4 regions of the Paenibacillus thiaminolyticus genome follow, and region 4 is predicted to be linked to each of the others. Evidence: riboswitches for the same ligand, from Rfam matches in the RefSeq annotation. Region 4 holds a riboswitch; each other region holds the start of a gene.
The links. A riboswitch is a leader RNA that binds a small molecule or an ion and turns the genes downstream of it on or off. The one in region 4 is predicted to bind cobalamin.
Positions count from the first base shown of each region.

Region 1: it holds a riboswitch for cobalamin, as region 4 does, so the genes downstream of both, FLT43_RS12095 (1-propanol dehydrogenase PduQ) here and FLT43_RS11300 (ABC transporter substrate-binding protein) in region 4, are expected to answer to the same signal.
Region 2: it holds a riboswitch for cobalamin, as region 4 does, so the genes downstream of both, FLT43_RS07580 (cobalt-precorrin-8 methylmutase) here and FLT43_RS11300 (ABC transporter substrate-binding protein) in region 4, are expected to answer to the same signal.
Region 3: it holds a riboswitch for cobalamin, as region 4 does, so the genes downstream of both, FLT43_RS18950 (ribonucleoside-diphosphate reductase subunit alpha) here and FLT43_RS11300 (ABC transporter substrate-binding protein) in region 4, are expected to answer to the same signal.

Region 1 covers NZ_CP041405.1:2,688,358-2,691,882, forward strand. Annotated here, with positions in the region: gene FLT43_RS12085 (EutP/PduV family microcompartment system protein) at 1-220, opposite strand, end outside; gene FLT43_RS12090 (BMC domain-containing protein) at 232-585, opposite strand; gene FLT43_RS12095 (1-propanol dehydrogenase PduQ) at 784-1,926, opposite strand; adenosylcobalamin (AdoCbl) riboswitch at 2,310-2,461, opposite strand; gene bluB (5,6-dimethylbenzimidazole synthase) at 2,732-3,373, shown strand.
Region 2 covers NZ_CP041405.1:1,690,393-1,693,917, reverse strand. Annotated here, with positions in the region: gene FLT43_RS07585 (methyl-accepting chemotaxis protein) at 1-804, shown strand, start outside; cobalamin riboswitch at 996-1,167, shown strand; gene FLT43_RS07580 (cobalt-precorrin-8 methylmutase) at 1,343-1,975, shown strand; gene cbiD (cobalt-precorrin-5B (C(1))-methyltransferase CbiD) at 1,990-3,111, shown strand; gene FLT43_RS07570 (cobalt-precorrin-7 (C(5))-methyltransferase) at 3,108-3,525, shown strand, end outside.
Region 3 covers NZ_CP041405.1:4,240,330-4,243,854, forward strand. Annotated here, with positions in the region: gene FLT43_RS18950 (ribonucleoside-diphosphate reductase subunit alpha) at 1-1,275, opposite strand, end outside; cobalamin riboswitch at 1,505-1,778, opposite strand; gene namA (NADPH dehydrogenase NamA) at 2,039-3,049, opposite strand; gene FLT43_RS18960 (alpha/beta hydrolase) at 3,169-3,525, opposite strand, start outside.
Region 4 covers NZ_CP041405.1:2,505,762-2,509,286, reverse strand. Annotated here, with positions in the region: gene cbiB (adenosylcobinamide-phosphate synthase CbiB) at 1-73, shown strand, start outside; gene FLT43_RS11305 (histidine phosphatase family protein) at 106-990, shown strand; cobalamin riboswitch at 1,110-1,331, shown strand; gene FLT43_RS11300 (ABC transporter substrate-binding protein) at 1,658-2,653, shown strand; gene FLT43_RS11295 (FecCD family ABC transporter permease) at 2,674-3,525, shown strand, end outside.

The DNA of each region.
Region 1 (3,525 bases), 180 kb from region 4:
TGCAATCTTGCACAAGCCCGATGACATCGGCGTCAACACTCGAGACAAGCAGCATCTTGTACAAATAACGGTTCTCGATGCACTCCCCCGGCGTATCGATCGCTTGGTCGAAGGTCTCCACAGCTTGTGTCTTTTTGTAAGCAATCTCTTGGCCATGCAGCCATTGGCACAGCGTCGTCTTGCCCGAGCCGGTGCTGCCGGCGAAAATGATGGTCTTCATGTGCGCTTCTCCTACGTTCTCGTAATCTTCGCAGCCGAGAAGCCAAGAATGTTATGCAGGCCCAGCAGAACTTCGTTCACGGCCGACTCCACGGATGAGACATCGCCTGTAATGACGAGCGATCCGCTGAAGCGGTCAACGAAGCCGATCTGCACGCCGGCCGCCTTGGTCGCGATGTCCGCGCCAATAATGGAGGCTTCGCTTGGCGTGATGGTCATAATGCCGATGGCATCCTGCGCTTCGCTCCCCAATCCCAGCTTCTTGTAAATATCCGGGTTCGGGTTCGCGATAATATGAGCCAATGTGACCTGCTTCCCTGGCACGTACTCCTGAATGACGCGTTGCTTTTCGTTATGTTGGTCCATACTCTCATCACTCATTTCTTTGTGAGAAACAACATCAAATAGCCATAAAAAAACATAAAGACCCCTTAAAAGTTCACGTGGAATTTTTAAGAAGCCTCTTCGCTTTGATCGTATGCAACACGCCTTTGTGTTACTTTTACTATACTTTGTAGCTGCAAACGTTGTCAACCTGAACACGCATGGTATTTATTTGATTACTTAATATTGAAACATTTTGTTCAAAATTTCGACAACGTCAGGAGCGGCCGGAACGCGCGGATTCGTGGCCGTGCAGCCGTCCTTGAGCGCTCCTTCGGCAATCGATGGGCTCATCTCTTCCAGCAGCGCTTCGTCCACGTTGCATTCCCGCAGTGATTGCGGCATGCGCAATTGCTTCTGCAGCTGCTTGATCGCTTGAACCAGGCTGCGAACGCCGCTCTTCGGATTCGGTGCCGACAGTCCCAATATCTTGGCAATTTCGGCATATCTGACCGCCGCGGCATTGCTTTCCTCTTTGCCGTAGCCCGGCTTGTAATCGGCATTGAATTCAATCACATGCGGCAGCAGCAGCGAATTCATGCGCCCGTGCGCAATCTTGAACTTCGCTCCGGCCACATGGGCGATGCCGTGATTGAGGCCAAGCGACGCGATATTGAACGCCATGCCCGCCAGACAGGAGGCATTGTGCATTTTCTCCCGCGCCTCCAGGTCGTTCCCGTCCTTGTGCGCTCGCGGCAAATACGCAAAGACCAGCTTGATCGCCTTCTCTGCCAAAGCGTCGGACACATCATTCGCTTTGGTGGACACATAGGCCTCGATCGCGTGAGTCAGGACGTCCATCCCCGTATCGGCGGTAATGAAGTCCGGCACGCTCTTGACCAATTCCGGGTCCAAAATCGCTTCCTGCGGCAGCATGTCATCAGACACGAGCGGGTACTTAATGTTCTTCTTCTTATCGCTGATCACGGAGAATGACGTCACTTCCGAGCCCGTTCCGCTCGTTGTCGGAATCGCCACGAACGGCATATTGTGCTGATTCAATATTTTTTGGGCAAAAATCTTCATCGCCTTGGCCGCATCGATCGCGGATCCGCCGCCAATCGCAATCATCCGATCGGCCTGGAACGCGCCAAGCGCTTCCACGCCCTCGGTCACGATCTCGATTGGCGGATCGGGCACGATATTGCTGAAAATGTATTGCTCATTGCTCTCATGCAGCCGTTCGAACAGCATGTTAATCATCCCCGACTTGACCATGAACGGGTCGGTGACGATGAAGATTCGTTGATTCCGCCATTCCATCAGGCGATCCAACGCGCCTTGCCCCAGATAAATGTCGGTTTTCATCGATATTTTGTCCATAACAGGCACCTCCAATGAAGTAGTTCGCAATAAAAAAAGAGACTTTTAAAAGAACGGATTCCTTTAAAAGCCTCTTCGCTTATGATATAGGTGCACGCCATTGTGCAACTCGTCATCATTCAATTGTCTACCATCACTCTACACCGTCAACCGGACATTCGTCAACCCGCCCGATCACGGCTGCCGCTATCGGCAGGCAGTAAAAAAAGGGACCTGCACGCCATTGTGCATCCGTTCCTCGGCCTTGAAGAACGTCCCTGCTTCCTAAGCTATACGTCATCGTATCTGTTCGGCGGCGACCACCCGGCTGTGCCGACATCAGCGTCGGCTGCCTTCCTGGAACCTAAAAAAAGCCTAGCGAGGCGGTTATCGTCACTAGACTCGTAAACCAGCCACTTTCGCCTCGAAATGACTGGTCCTTCAAAGTTACTAGGCAAAAGACCTGACTTAAGACCGTGAATTCGGTCTATCACAGTGGCGGGACCGCGTTGGATTTGCACCAAACTTCCATTGCCTATAACTTCTTCTGTTGTGCATGACGTGAATGGTCGTCCATTCGACACCATTATAGCACAAAAAAGGGGATTGGCAAGAGGGCGCGATCAATCAGAAATGTTACTACAAGAAGTACCGGTACTTTTACATCGAAATGTGATGAAAATGTCAAGCGCCTAAGTAGAAAATTGATGTAATTTGTCGAATATGTGGAACCTATGATATCGTAGAGAAAGAAAAAATCCACATTATCAAAGGATAGCTACAATGGATGATGGAGACACGATAAAGAATGAAAGAGGCGCATCACATGTTTAATGAGATCGAAAAAGAAGCCGTTTATAATGTCATTTATAAAAGAAGAGACATTCGGAATTTTCTTCCGAATCCTGTACCAAAAGAGATTATCGACCGAATTTTACAAGCGGCACACCATGCACCCTCTGTAGGATTTATGCAGCCATGGAATTTCATTATCGTGGATTCTATGGAAGTCAAAGAGAGATTAGCTTGGGCGACAGAAAAAGAAAGACGAGCTTTGGCGATTCATTACGAAGAAGAGCGCGCTACCCAATTTTTAAGTTTAAAAATTGAAGGAATTAAAGAGGCACCCTTAACGATCTGTGTCACCTGTGATCCAACAAGCGGGGGCTCGCATGTACTAGGACGAAATTCGATTCCGGAGACGGATATTCTCTCTACAGCATGTGCAATCCAAAATATGTGGTTAGCGGCGTGTGTAGAAGGCTTAGCCATGGGATGGGTAAGTTTTTACAAAAAAAATGATGTTCGAGATATTTTGCAAATACCTCCGCACATTGACCCTGTTGCTTTAATTTCCATTGGATATACGGACGACTACCCTTCTGCTCCCATTTTAGAACAAGTGAAGTGGGAAAAACGAAAATCTCTTGAAAATCTAATATTTCATAATAAATGGGGAGAACAATAAGCGAATGGATTGTAACAAGCTATAGTTATTTAGCTTGTTACTTGTCATCGGCTTTGTTCTGGGCAATTTAGAACATATTACGGGTACAGGAATAGCCCCCCGCCCTGTCCGTTGCTGTGCTTCTCGTGCAAACGATCCAGGCAGAAGCTGTA
Region 2 (3,525 bases), 820 kb from region 4:
GCGAATCAGCTGTTTGCCCAGACAATGGGGTATACGGCGCCAGAACTTGCCGGAAAACATCACCGGATGTTTTGCACGCAACAGTTTATCGGAAGTGCAGAGTATGATGCATTTTGGGAAAATCTAAGGAACGGTATCAAGTTTCAACAGAAAATCGCCCGGGTAGCGAAAAATGGGAACCTGGTGTGGCTTGAAGCGACGTATATGCCGGTTCTGGATGATACCGGTCACACGGTAGCTGTCTTGAAGGTGGCGACCGACATCACGCCAAGGGAAAACGCCGCCTCCCGAATGAAGGACGAGCTGCGGCTGATGGCGGAAGATTTGCTGAAGCGGACGGAAGAAGGCGTGGAGCGCAACCAGCAGGTTGCGGCAGCCATTCAGCGTGCGGTGACGGACAGTGAAGACAACTTAACCCTCCTACGGCAATTGGAAGATGAATACAAGTCCATCAAAGGAATTGTTCAGATGATCCGGGATTTTGCTTCGCAAACCCACTTGCTGGGCCTGAACGCCGCGATTGAGGCGGCCCATGCCGGGGAGCATGGCCTAGGGTTCCAGGTGGTTGCCGCCGAGGTACGGAAGCTGGCGGAGCATGTCCAAGAGGCGGCCAAGGAAGTCCAAGCCGCCATCGAGGGAATCGCCGACAAGGTAGGACATGTTGGCGGGGGGACGAAGAATTCCCGGAATGCAATCGTCGAATGTCAGCATCAAATTAACCTAGCCACTGAGGAATTTTCCAAAATCGGCCAGGCAGCGGAGAACCTGGATACGCAGGCGAAAACATTGAGCGTCATGGTATAACGAAGGTTGGACAACATTCCTATCGCAAAGAATTCAAAAAGAGCGTTCGAGCCAGTCAGCAGGCTTGAAGCGCTCTTTTTGTTGTCCGTCAAATCGATATGCAGTGAGTTCTGTCACAGGCGGCATGATAGAAGTCAAGCTATGATTCACCTAAGAGATTCACGCAATTCAAGTGGAAAAAAATAATCTTGATAAAAATTGAATAGAAAACTGAGCGGAGATCAGGGAAAGAGGTGCGATTCCTCTACAGGCCCTAGCTACTGTAAAGCGGACGAAATCCCATTCATGTCACTGGAATTATTTCTGGGAAGGCGGGAAAGTAGAATGATGTCAAGTCAGGAGACCTCCTCTGTTCAGCCTTGCAGCAACTTCTAAGGGAACAGTTGTCTATTGCAGAGAACCTAGGCACCAGTATGTTCATTGCCGAACACACTTGGATACTGCCTTTTTCTTCGTATGGACACGGGACCTTAAGGTTTCGTGTTTTTTTGTTCCCTTTTAGAGGTTGTATTGAAACCCACGAAAAGGAGAGGGAAAGATGGACTACATCAAAAACCCCAAGCGGATTGAAGAAAAAAGCTTTGAAATCATACAGGACATCATTACGGCAACAAGACCGGACTATACGTTCCGCAACCGGGAAGAGGAGCTGGTTATGAAGCGGGCGATTCATACGACGGCGGATTTTGATTATTTAGATAATCTCGTCTTTACGCATGATGCCTTGACGAAAATACGCGAGACGATCCGGCAGGGCGGCATCATTTTTACCGATACGAATATGGCCCTGAGCGGCATGAATAAAAAGCTGCTGGAGCAATACGGCTGCCGCTACCGCTGCTACGTCAATGAACCGCACACGGCCGAGGTGGCCCAACAGCAAGGCATCACCCGCTCGATGGCCGGGATACAGCTTGCCGCCACAGAAGAAGGCAAGAAATTGTTCGTCATCGGCAATGCGCCTACCGCTGTCTATCAAATTCTGGAGATGGCGGCTGCCGGTGAGTTGGACGTGGAGGCTGTCGTCGGTGTGCCGGTTGGATTCGTCGGGGCGGCCGAATCGAAAGAAGCGCTCTATGAAAGCGACATTCCGGCGGTCGTGGCCCGCGGGCGGAAGGGCGGAAGCAATCTGGCGGCAGCCATCATGAATGCTGTGCTGTACGCGATGTAAGAAGAGGTGGCCCGATGGCAGATTACGTGTACTATGAGGGGAAAAAATTGCGCAAGGGCTATACGACAGGCACTTGCGCGGCAGCGGCGGCGAAGGCGGCAGCGGCCATGATCGTCAAGCAGGAAAAGATCGCCGGGGTGACGATCATCACGCCGAACAGAACAACCCTGCAGCTTCCGGTGGACAAGCAGCAGTTCGATCGGCATACGGCCACCGCCGCCGTCCAAAAAGACGGCGGCGATGATATCGATGCGACGCATGGCATGTGGATTTTTGCGCAGGTCACCTTGAATGCCAGCGAGGAGATCCGCATCGACGGCGGGCAAGGCATCGGGCGCGTGACGCAGAAGGGCATCGCGGTCCCGGTCGGGGAAGCGGCCATCAATCCGGTGCCGCGCCGAATGATTACTGCGGCCGTACGGGAAGAGATTGGCCCGAACCGTGGTGCGGACGTGGTGATTTTCGCGCCGGAAGGCGAAGAGCGCGCCGAGCGCACCATGAACAGCCGCCTCGGAATTATCGGCGGAATATCAATTCTGGGAACGACCGGAATTGTAACTCCGATGTCCGATGAAGGGTGGAAGCAGTCGCTGTCCATCGAGCTGGAGATGAAAAAAGCGCAGGGCTTCCGCAAAATCATTCTCGTTCCCGGGAATTACGGGGAGCGCTTCGTCGAGGAGCAGCTTGGCATCGACGGCAAATACGTGGTCTCGATGAGCAACTTCGTCGGCTACATGCTCAAGGAGACGCAGCGACTCGCGTTCGAGCATGTGCTGATGGTGGGCCATTTCGGCAAGTTGATTAAAGTGTCCGCCGGCATTTTCACCACATACAGCAAAGACGCGGATGCGCGGGCAGAGATCATGGTGGCGAACCTGGCGCTTGCCGGCGCGCCCCTTCCCCTGCTCCAGCAAATTGCGGCCTGTGCGACGACGGAAGCGGCAGGAGAAATTATGGTGGCGGAAGGGTATAGCGAGGTTTTTCAGACCATCGCGGACAAAGTGAAACAACGGGCAGAACAGTTTTTGAAATACAGCAAACCGGCGGTGGATATCGACGTCATCACGTTCTCGACGGATCGCGGAATGCTGGCTTCCACCTGTGACATCTCAACCATCAAGGAGGCATGGCCATGATTCATATTGTCGGAATTGGCCCGGGCAGTCCGGAGCTGCTGACCGGAGCGGGCGCCTTCCTCATAGAGAAGGCGGACGTGATTGTCGGCTCGAAGCGGCAGCTTAGCGATATCCCGCCGGACAACCCGGCCGAACGCAAGCTGCTGCCCTCGCAGCTCGCGGAGCTGGAAGCCTTTTTTCGCGAGAGGATCGGCCAGGAGATCGTGCTGCTCGCCTCCGGAGACCCGTTAATGTATGGCATCGGAAAATGGGCGTTGGACCGATTTTCACAGGAACAGCTTCAGATTGTGCCCGGGATCAGCTCGATTCAATATTTATGCAGCCGCTGCGGTATTGCCATGAACGACCTGTACATTACGAGCAGTCACGGCAAGCAGCCTGACTTCGACTTTCTGCTCGCGCACTCGAAAGTGG
Region 3 (3,525 bases), 1.7 Mb from region 4:
GTCGATGGCCGGCAGCGTAATGCGCGAGAGATGGGGGGTCGCCACCGCCTCTGCATACTTCTCGCGGAACTGCCCCTGGCCTGCCTGCTCGTCATAGAAATCTTCCAGTCCTAGCGGACGGCCGTTCCCGTCGGTCCAGCCCAGTGTCTTCTTCACTTCATGCGGACAGAATAGATGCCAGTCTTCGCGCTTTTCGACCGCTTCCATGAACAGATCCGGAATACAGACGCCATGGAAAATATCATGGGCGCGCATGCGCTCGTCGCCGTTATTTAATTTGAGATCGAGGAAGGACAGAATGTCCTTGTGGAACACGTCCAGATAGACGGCAATGGCGCCCTTGCGCGTGCCGAGCTGGTCGACGCTCACCGCGGTGTTGTTCAGCTGGCGGATCCAAGGAATGACGCCGGAGCTCGTATTTTTGTGGCCGCGAATATCGGAGCCGCGCGCCCGCACTTTCCCGAGATAGACGCCGATGCCGCCGCCCATCTTGCTCAGCCGGGCCACGTCGGTATTCGAATCGAAGATACCTTCCAGCGAGTCATCCACCGTGTCGATGAAGCAGCTCGACAATTGGCCGGCGACCTTCTTGCCCGCGTTCGCCATTGTCGGCGTCGCGGCAGTCATATAGAGATTGCTCATCGCCCAATATGCTTCCTTGGCCAGCTCAACCCGGCGCTCCTCCGGTTCCTGATGCATCAGGTACATGGCGATGATCATATAGCGCTCCTGCGGCAGCTCCATCGTGCGCCCTTCGAAATCAACGGCCAAATACCGCTCCGCGAGAGTAAGCAGCCCGATATAGTCGAACAGCTCGTCGCAGGCCGGATCGATCGCCTGGCCCAGCTCGCGAATCTGATCGGGCGTATAGGCCTCCAGCAGCTCCTGACGGTAGATGCCGATATCGGCCAGCTGCTTAATCAGCTTGTAGAAGTCGCCATACGGGCGATCGGCGTACGCCTTGTAGCTGCGGTGCAAAGCCGCTTCCTTATACAGCTTCGTCAACAGGGCGCGCGCCGCGACAAACTTCCACTTCGGCTCCTCGACGGAGACCAGCTCCAATGCGGTCATGATGCAAGCCTGCGTGATGTCGGATGCCTGAACATGGCTGTGACGAAGCTTGGCCAGGACGCCCCGGTGCCAGCGTTCCCGGTCCAGCTCCGGGTAAGCGCCCATGATGCGCTCGCCATAACGCATGATGCGCTCCGCGTCGAACGCGAGCGAGCGATTATTCGGTTTGTGTACGGTCTGAACAGTATGATTGGTGGTTAGCATCCGTATTCCTCCTCGAAAAAGAGCAATAAAAATAGCCGTCCCTTCGCGAGAACAGCTCAGGACGGCATGGCAAAGCCGTATGTATCCGGGGGCTTCTTATCATGGCGGCTGTGCATCACTAGGACAAGGCGCAGCTCCCCCCTCTAACCACGCAGCTGCAATCGCCCGCCGAAGGCGGTAACAGCGCAGCGCGCGGCCTGAACACGTTCCCTATTCCGCGTAGGGTAATGAATGTGCGGCGATACAGGCAGGTCTCCTGGCTCGAAGCCGAATACCTCGGCAGCCTTCCCGGGACATTCGTCCCAGTGGACATAGAAAAGGCCGCTCTCTACAGAGCGCCTGTTCTGTCGGGTACTTGCTGCCGGAACGGAGAGGACCGATGTTCCGGCAGCGCTTCTTACAGTGGCGGGACCGCGACGGATTCGCACCGTCTTCCCTATTAAGCCGGGGCCCGACGCGCATCGCTTTTGTCGAACCGCAGCACCTGTATCGTTCAATATGTTGTTATACTCATGATAATATACTACAACATATTGGGTAAGTAAATAGGTTTCAGGTGATATTCCTCATAAGAAAATGACAGGATTTGAGACAATTCCGAGGGCTGTCCGGACCTTAAAAATGTTCGGGATCGGAGAGGTCCGCTCCCGCACTTGAACGGCAGCGGCGGATTGGGGCGAAGATAATGCAAGCAGGCGAGGCCGCTGGTGCGGCCCCGCCTGGAATAAGTGAGATTCAAGATGCAATGATTATTATAAATGGATTACCAGCCGCGATCGTATTGCTTCGGCGGAGCGAGTTCCTGGCGCAATTGCTTCGCAGCCTGGCGCGGCCAGTACGGATCCCGCAGCAGCTCGCGGCCGAGGAAGATGAGATCGGCCCGGCCATTGCGGACAATCTCTTCCGCCAAGGACGGTTCGGTAATCAGCCCGACGGCACCGGTCGCGATGCCGGCTGATTGGCGGATCGCATGCGCATATTGGACCTGATAACCCGGGTACGCTTCGACCCGATGAGGGACGACCCCGCCCGAGCTGCAGTCGATCAGGTCGACGCCCTGGTCCTTCATTCGCCGCGCATAGTCAATGTATGCCTCGATCACGTTGCCGCCTTCGGCATATTCATTGGCCGAGATGCGTACGAACAGCGGCTTCGACCACGTGATGCGCACCGCTTCAATCACTTCGCTCAAGAAGCGGTAGCGGGCGTCGGCGCTGCCGCCGTAGCTGTCGGTCCGCTGGTTCGTGAGCGGGGACAGGAACTGGTTGATCAAATACCCGTGCGCGCCGTGAATCTCGATGACGTCGAATCCGGCTTCCTCCGCCCGCCGCGCGGCGTCGGCGAATGCTTTGATCGTCTTGCGGATGTCCTCCAGCGTCATCTCCTCCGGCGTCTCATAGGCTTCGCTGAAGCGAAGCGCCGAAGGGGCGATGATCCCGGGGACGGTTGCTTTGCGCCCGGCGTGGGCGAGCTGAATCCCGATCTTGCCGCCGTGCGCGTGGACCATGTCGGTCAGGCGGCGGAGTCCGTCTACATGCTCGTCGCTCCAAATGCCCAGATCCTGCGCGCTGATGCGTCCGCCAGGGGTGACGGCGGTGGCCTCGATCATGATCAGGCCGACTTGTCCGACGGCACGGGACGTATAGTGGACCAGATGCCAATCGTTGACCATCCCGTCCTCATTGTGGCAAGAGTACATGCACATCGGCGACATCACGATACGATTCGGTATCGTCACCCCGCGTAACGTTAGCGGTTCAAATAATTGGGGCATGGCTATCCCTCCAAAGAATCATGTTCGAGATTGTATTTCCCAATTCCATTATACCCCTCCAAGTATGCAGGAACAAATCGACCGTTCACGTCGAAGGATATTCCTTGATGCAGCAATGATTACGGCGTGTGATTCCGCAGCCAAGAGAGGCAGTCAGATGTAACCTCATCCCGGTTCTTCTCATTCAGGAGCTCATGCCGCGCCTCCGGGTACAAAATGCACTCAACCTCGCGGATCCCGAGCTCGCGATACATCTCAGCCAGCCGCCGTATGCCCTTGCCGTATTGGCCGACCGGATCGCGATCGCCAGCAATGAGCATCACCGGCAGCTCCTTCGGTATGGCCTGCATCGTCTCGGGGCGATGAATGTCCTGCAGCAGCCTGAATAAGTCCCGGTAAAAGCCAATTGTGCTCAAAAATCCGCATTCCGGGTCGGCCACGTACTTATCGACTTCCTGTTCATCCCGGCTCAACCA
Region 4 (3,525 bases):
GACCCGAAGCACACTGCTCTTCGCCATCCTGGCCGCAAGCGTCCTCTGGGCCTGCGGCGGATGGCTCCTGTAGACGAAAGGCGAATGAAGGAGTAATGGGATGAAATGAAACAAAAGCGCACATACAAAGCTCCCCCCGTTCGCCGCAAGCGGCGTCAAGCAGGAGCTAGACGACAAGCCCGGCCCAAGCCTCCGCGCTGCGGCACCCGGCATATCCGCCGCCGTTCAGGCGCATCCAGCGTCATCGTGCGGTTCGCGCTCGTCAGACATTCGCTGACGCAGGCGAATGTGGAGCGGCGGTATATCAGCTATACAGACAGCCCGCTTCTCCCGGAAGCGGAAGAGGTGCTGCGGCCGATGCGCAGGGCAGTCGCCCATCCGGCGCCGCTCCTGTATACGAGCGATATGCGGCGCTGCCGCGAGACGCTGGCTCAGCTGCGTCCGCGCGATGCGGGAAGGGCTCACGTCGATACGAGGCTGCGCGAATACGATTTTGGCATGTGGGAAGGCTTGACGTACAACGACCTGAAGGAGGATCCGGCTTACCGCCGCTGGCTGGATGATATGACCTCCGTTCAGCCGCCGCGCGGCGAGCCATGGCAGACATTCAGCACGCGGACGGCGCATGTCTGGTGGGAGATTCTGCAGAAGGCCGGGAGACAAACGGCTGTGGCGGCGGGACAAGGCGCCCGCGGACAGCGCCATCGGCGGGAATGCGAGCCGGACAGGGAAGGTTCTGATCCGGGCGGCGAGCGCTGCAGAACGGCCCGGCTGCGCCGGAAGCGGCCAGGCCGGGTAGGCAACGCGTATGAGGCGCGGCCTGATGTGCTGGTCGTTACGCACGGAGGAATGGTGCGGAGGCTGTACACGCTCGCATTCCCGAAGAAGACGTTCTGGGAAGCGACCGTCCCGATCGGGGCAGGGATCTTGATTACGGCTGCAAAGTCTCCCCGCCGCTGGAAGTTCCTGCGGGCGGAGCGGCTTCCTTGATGGAGCGAGCGGCGGGTGAGCGAGGGAACAGATAGATGCCCTGAAGTTTGTGAGGAATGTTATTGCAAGGATAGGGTAATTCCCCTATAATCAATAGTCAAGCTATGATGGAAAGACAAGCGAATAGTAATCTATCGGGTCCTTGCGCCGCACGAGCATTGAGCTTGTGCCCAAGGATAATAGGGAAGCCGGTGTGAATCCGGCACGGTCCCGCCACTGTAAATGGAGTGCTGCGCTCAGAATGCCACTGTCTGCGCGGATTCAGGTGAATCCGCTGATGGGAAGGCGAGCACAGCAAGATGCTCCTAAGTCAGGAGACCTGCCCGATAGGAGGACGAGTTATTTCCTTCGCGGAGAGGAGCGGCGTCATTGGAATGGACTTCCTGTTGCTGCTGAGCGGTCATGCTGTCTAACGGCGTGAGATGGCTTTGCAGTTCAGTTCGGAAGGTCCTATCCAGGAGACTGCGTTCCCCCGATCCTAGGATCGGGGGTTTTGTATTTGTGCGCTCTTTGACAATTCCGCCTCGAAGCGGATGGAAAAGTTGGTAAGGCAGGATGCCGCACCAGGAAGACTGGGAGCCAGCCCTTCCGCGTGAAGGGACGGCGTTCGCACTGCTTCGGCAATGAAGCAGGCATGATATTCAGGTAAGTGAGGGAGATAAACATGATGAACAAATGGTGGAACAGAACGATAGCGGTCGCGGCAGCGGCCGTGCTGGCTTTGAGCTTGGCGGCTTGCGGAGCGGCTCCGTCGAAGGAGGCGGACAAGGCTCCAGAATCTGCGCAGCAGCAGGAGAACGGCAATGCGGCTTCTGATGCCGCGAAGACAACCTATCCGCTGACGGTGAAGGATGCGACCGGGCATGAATTCACGTTCGACAAAGCGCCGGAACGGATCATTTCCGTATCGCCGGCAGAGACGGAATCATTATTTGCCCTTGGCCTTGGCGACAATATCGTGGGCGTGTCCGATTATGATGATTACCCGGCAGAAGCGACGCAGAAGCCGAAAATGGGCGGCATCACGAAACCGAATGAGGAAGCGATCATTGCGGCGAAGCCGGATGTCGTATTTAGCGGCATCTCGATGAAGGAAGAAGCCGTCAACAAATTCCGCGAGCTGGGCATTGAAATTTTCAAGGTCGAGCCGAAAACCTATGACGATGTAATCAGCAACATCGAGCTGTATGGTCTCATTACCGATCATCAGAAGGAAGCAAAAGAGATTACCGATCAGATGAAAAAGATGCGCGATGACGTCGCTGAAGCGGTCAAGGGCGTTACCGACAAAAAGAAGGTTTATATTGAATTTTCTCCGGGCTGGACCGTCGGCAGCGGCGAATTCATGAATGAGCTGATCGAGCTGGCAGGCGGCGTCAATATTGCGGCCGCGGACATGACCGGCTGGAACCAGATTAATGAGGAGAACATCATCAAGGAGAATCCGGACGTCATTCTGTTCGCGAAGGACCTTGTCGACAGCGAGACGAACAAGACGCTGGAGGACATTATCCGCGGACGCAGCGGCTGGGAAGCCATCACCGCGATCAAGGACAATCAGCTGTTCGGACTGGACAACAACAAGCTGAGCCGCCCGGGCCCGCGTGTGGCCGAAGCGCTGCAGGATGTGGCGAAGGCGATCTATCCTGATTTGTTCAAATAGATGATGGGATGGACATATCGATGAAAAAAGGGTTTGGCTTTGGAGTAGCGATGTTGGCGCTGCTCCTTTTATCTATTGTAGGCTGTCTGTCCGTCGGATCGGTGAAGATGCCAATGGGTGAGATTGCGAAAATATTGCTGCATCATGTTCCCGGACTGGAATCGCTCATTCCCGTCACCTGGGACGATGCTTCGGCGACCATTATGCTGAAGGTCCGCTTCCCGCGCGTCGTGCTCGCGATGCTCGTCGGCGCGTCGCTGGGGCTGGCGGGGACGGGCTTCCAGGGCGTGCTGCGCAATCCGCTGGCAGATCCGTACACGCTGGGCGTGTCTTCCGGGGCCTCCGTCGGCGCCGCGTTCCTGATCTACTTCGGCCTGCAGTATGCGCTGCTCGGCCAGTGGACGGTTCCGATCGTCGCCTTCGTGACCGGCACGCTGACGCTATTGGCCGTCATGCGCCTGGCGAGAGAAGACGGCAAGATCCCGATCGAGACGCTGATTCTGGCCGGGGTCGTTACGCAGGCGTTCCTAGGCTCGATCGTCTCCTTCCTCGTCGCGATGTCGAAGCAGACGATCAACGAGATTCTGTACTGGGTCATGGGAAGCCTGGCGCTGCGGGGCTGGTCTTTTTCTGCCGTGCTGGCGCCGTATATGGCGATCGGGCTCATCGCCCTGATCGCCTATGCCCGTCCGCTCAACCTGCTTGCCCTTGGGGAGCGGCAGGCGTCTCATCTCGGACTCAATGTCGAGCGCACGAAGTGGGTCGTTCTGCTCGTGTCGACGTTTATTACGGCGGCAGCCGTTTCCGTATCAGGGGTTATCGGCTTCGTCGGGCTCGTCGTCCCGCACATGATTCGGCTGCTGGTCGGCCCG